2 regions of the Streptomyces sp. NPDC048211 genome follow, and region 1 is predicted to be linked to the other one. Evidence: predicted binding sites of a transcription regulator. Region 1 holds the regulator's gene; the other holds the start of a gene.
What was found. Region 1 encodes HrcA, which represses chaperone genes, less so after heat shock. Its sites were predicted from a motif close to TTNGCACTCNGNNNNNCNGAGTGCNAA; they were not measured.
Positions count from the first base shown of each region.

Region 1 (2,201 bases):
CCGGCACGTACAGCGCGTCCTCGCCGCCCAGCTCCAGCAGCCGGTCGAGCGCCGCCGGCCAGCGCGCGGGGAAGGCGTCGGGACCCGCCTGCGGTTCGCCGGACTCCTCGACCAGGTCGCCGCAGAACACGATCGCGGGCGAGCCGGGGGCCCCGGGGACCAGCACCGCCAGATCCTGGCCGCTGTGCGCCGGACCCGCGTTCACGAGCAGCACCTCGCGCCCGCCGCCCAGATCGAGCGTCCATTCGGCGCACACCTCGTGACGGGGCGCCACCAGCACATCGGCGGACTCGGCCGCGTCCTGCTCGGCCAGGCCCTGCCGGACCGCGTCGGCGTGCAGCTCGTCCGCCCCGCCCCGCAGCACGTCGGCCATGCCCAGAGCGCCGTACACCTGTGTCCCGGCGAAGGCCGCCGTACCCAGCACGTGATCGAAATGGGGGTGGCTGAGTGCGATATGTGTCACCCTCCGGCCCAGCAGCGACTGCGCCTGGACGCGCACTTCCACCGCTTCACGGAGTGACGATCCGGTGTCGCAGAGCAGCACCCCGTCGGTTCCGGCCACCAGTGCGACCGTTGCATCCCACACGGGAAGGCGCCGTCGGCCCACTCCGTGTCCGAGTCGCTCCCAGCCGAACTCTTCCCAAGAGGCGTCCATACGACGACGCTATCGGCAACGACCTGCGCAGTCTCGCGGTAGCGTGGCCGGTCGCCCTTGCTAGGGGGCTACCCCGTCGCCGTACACTGGCCGGGGGATTGCTGGCACTCGTACGCACAGAGTGCCAGGAACAGACCCGGGAACGGCCCGAGAACCACCGAGGTACACAGCTGGAGGTGTGCGCGATGCTCAGCGAACGCAGACTCGAAGTGCTGCGCGCCATCGTCCAGGACTATGTCGGCACCGAGGAGCCCGTCGGCTCCAAGGCGCTCACGGAGCGGCACAAGCTGGGGGTCTCCCCGGCCACCGTCCGCAACGACATGGCGGTGCTGGAGGACGAGGGCTTCATCGCCCAGCCGCACACCAGCGCGGGACGCATCCCGACGGACAAGGGTTACCGGCTCTTCGTCGACAAGCTCGCGGGCGTCAAGCCCCTGTCGTCGCCGGAGCGCCGTGCCATTCAGAATTTCCTCGACGGCGCGGTCGACCTCGACGATGTCGTGGGACGTACCGTACGGCTGCTCGCGCAGCTGACCCGGCAGGTCGCCGTCGTGCAGTACCCCTCGCTGACCCGCTCGACGGTGCGGCACGTGGAACTGCTGTCCCTGGCCCCCGCCCGGCTGATGCTCGTGCTGATCACGGACACCGGCCGGGTCGAACAGCGGCTGGTCGACTGCCCCGCGCCGTTCGGTGAGACCTCTCTCGCCGACCTGCGGGCCCGGCTCAACAGCCGGGTCGTGGGACGCCGTTTCGCGGACGTCCCGCAGCTGGTGCAGGACCTGCCGGAATCCTTCGAGAGCGAGGACCGGGGAACCGTGTCCACCGTGCTCTCGATCCTCCTCGAATGCCTCGTCGAGGAGACGGAGGAGCGGCTGATGATCGGCGGCACCTCCAACCTCACCCGTTTCGGGCACGACTTCCCTGTGATGATCCGGCCGGTGCTGGAGGCATTGGAGGAGCAGGTCGTGCTGCTGAAGCTGCTCGGTGAGGCCAAGGACTCGGGCATGACCGTACGTATCGGGCACGAGAACGCCCACGAGGGGCTCAACTCCACGTCCGTCGTCGCGGTCGGCTACGGTTCGGGCGACGAGGCAGTCGCCAAACTCGGCGTGGTCGGACCGACCCGCATGGACTACCCCGGAACGATGGGAGCGGTACGCGCAGTGGCACGTTACGTCGGACAGATCCTGGCGGAGTCGTAAGTGGCCACGGACTACTACGCCGTACTCGGCGTGCGCCGCGACGCTTCACAGGACGAGATCAAGAAGGCCTTCCGGAGGCTCGCCCGCGAGCTGCACCCGGATGTGAACCCCGATCCGAAGACCCAGGAGCGGTTCAAGGAGATCAACGCCGCTTACGAGGTGTTGTCGGACGCTCAGAAGAAACAGGTCTACGACCTCGGCGGCGACCCGCTGTCCGCCTCCGGAGGCGGTGGCGCGGGCGGATTCGGACAGGGTGGCTTCGGCAACTTCTCCGACATCATGGACGCGTTCTTCGGCACGGCGTCGCAGCGCGGACCCCGTTCGCGCACCCGCCGCGGCCAGGA
Region 1 is NZ_JBIDAD010000004.1:190,279-192,479, forward strand. Features, by position in the region: gene ACGFZA_RS17150 (MBL fold metallo-hydrolase) at 1-655, opposite strand, end outside; gene hrcA (heat-inducible transcriptional repressor HrcA) at 841-1,857, shown strand; gene dnaJ (molecular chaperone DnaJ) at 1,858-2,201, shown strand, end outside.

Region 2 (2,201 bases), on a different contig from region 1:
GCGATGTCGCCGAGCATGGCCTTGCGGCGGTCACCGAAGCCCGGGGCCTTGACGGCGACGGACTTGAAGGTGCCACGGATCTTGTTGACGACCAGGGTCGACAGGGCCTCGCCCTCGACGTCCTCGGCGATGATCAGCAGCGGCTTGCCGGACTGCATGACCTTCTCCAGCAGCGGAAGGAGGTCCTTCACGTTGCTGATCTTCGAGTTCACGATCAGGATGTACGGGTCGTCCAGGGACGACTCCATGCGCTCCATGTCCGTGGCGAAGTACGCCGAGATGTAGCCCTTGTCGAAGCGCATACCCTCGGTGAGCTCGAGCTCCAGACCGAAGGTCTGGGACTCCTCGACGGTGATGACGCCTTCCTTGCCGACCTTGTCCATGGCCTCGGCGATGAGCTCGCCGATCTGGGTGTCGGCGGCGGAGATGGAGGCGGTCGAAGCGATCTGCTCCTTGGTCTCCACGTCCTTGGCCTGCTCCAGGAGGGCGGCGGAGACGGCCTCGACGGCCTTCTCGATGCCCCGCTTGAGAGCCATCGGGTTCGCACCCGCGGCCACGTTGCGAAGGCCCTCGCGGACGAGCGCCTGAGCGAGAACGGTGGCGGTGGTCGTACCGTCGCCGGCGACGTCGTCCGTCTTCTTGGCGACCTCCTTGACCAGCTCCGCACCGATCTTCTCGTACGGGTCCTCCAGCTCGATCTCCTTGGCGATGGAAACACCATCGTTGGTGATCGTGGGGGCGCCCCACTTCTTCTCAAGGACGACGTTGCGGCCCTTGGGGCCGAGGGTGACCTTGACGGCGTCGGCGAGCTGGTTCATGCCGCGCTCAAGACCGCGCCGGGCCTCCTCGTCGAAGGCGATGATCTTGGCCATATGAAGTGGTCCTCCCGGACAGGGGTGGATTTCTCCGGACCGAGTGGCGCCCGCGACGGACGGCCTGCCTGTCTGCCGGTTCCTTGCCCCGGAGACCTGCGGGCCTCACCGGCCCGGTCCAAGTTTCTGTCACTCTCACCCAGAGAGTGCTAAGCCAATAATTAGCACTCGACCCCATCGAGTGCAAGCGCCTCCGGCCCCCTGAGGGGTGACGGCCGGACGACGGGAGGGCGCGAGCCGCCGCCTCGGAGCCCCGACAGCCGCGGGGGCCGCCCCGCCGAAACGGGCCGGGACGCGGCAGACCACCGCCATCGCAACGGGCCGGGACGCGCGGAGCACCGCCATCGAAACGGGCCGGGACGCGCGGAGGGCCCGTACCTGTGGGGTACGGGCCCTCCGTGCGTGAGTAGTGTCGTCGACCGACTGCGTCGAACCCGGCCGGGCTCAGCCGACGGCGAGCTTGACCATGTCCGCCTGCGGCCCCTTCTGGCCCTGCGAGATCTCGAATTCAACTCGCTGACCCTCTTCGAGGGTGCGGTACCCGTCCATCTGGATCGCGCTGTAGTGGACGAAAACATCCGCACCACCGTCGACCGCGATGAAGCCGTACCCCTTCTCCGCGTTGAACCACTTGACGGTGCCCTGAGCCATGCCTAACTCCCCTATTACTGGCCCTTGCACGGGACCACACTTCGCGGACCCGGGTCAGAACTCACCCTCCGAAAGGAGAGGGTGTGTGCGCCGGAACGCGTCGACCGCGGCCGAATGTATCTGCCCAACTGCCCTCTGCAACAGGTCAATCGGACGAGAATTCTGAGCCGCGCCGATCGCCCCAATATGGGGATTTCGTGAGAATCCAGGGCAAGTCAGGCCAGGCAAAGGCGACTTAAGGCGCAAGGGGCTCACGTACTTTGGCTGCATCTTGTCGTGGCCAGGCGCATTCTCATATGCGGGCGGCACGGGCAGCGGAGGGGGCTTCCCTCACCCTACCGCGCTCAACCATGCAGAATTGCCCCCTCCGCTTCTCTCGCAGAGGGGGCAATTCCGGTGACTCGGTGAAGTCGGGCCGGCCCGCGTGGCGGGCTCGGACCCGTGGGCTCAGCAGCCGCCGGCGACGGCCGGGATGATCGAGATGCCGGCGCCGTCCGGGGTGACCGCGTCCAGGCCGCCCTCGAAGCGCACGTCGTCGTCGTTGACGTACACGTTCACGAAGCGGCGCAGCTTGCCCTGGTCGTCCAGGACGCGGGCGGCGATGCCGGGGTGGTCCTTCTCCAGGGACTCGATGACCTGGGAGAGGGTCGCGCCCTCGGCCGGGACCTCGGCCTGGCC
Region 2 is NZ_JBIDAD010000013.1:47,351-49,551, forward strand. Features, by position in the region: gene groL (chaperonin GroEL) at 1-872, opposite strand, end outside; gene ACGFZA_RS34940 (cold-shock protein) at 1,317-1,523, opposite strand; gene ACGFZA_RS34945 (MoaD/ThiS family protein) at 1,971-2,201, opposite strand, start outside.
Region 2: a site for HrcA is predicted at 1,034-1,060, ahead of groL (chaperonin GroEL). Genes of this name have one in related genera too.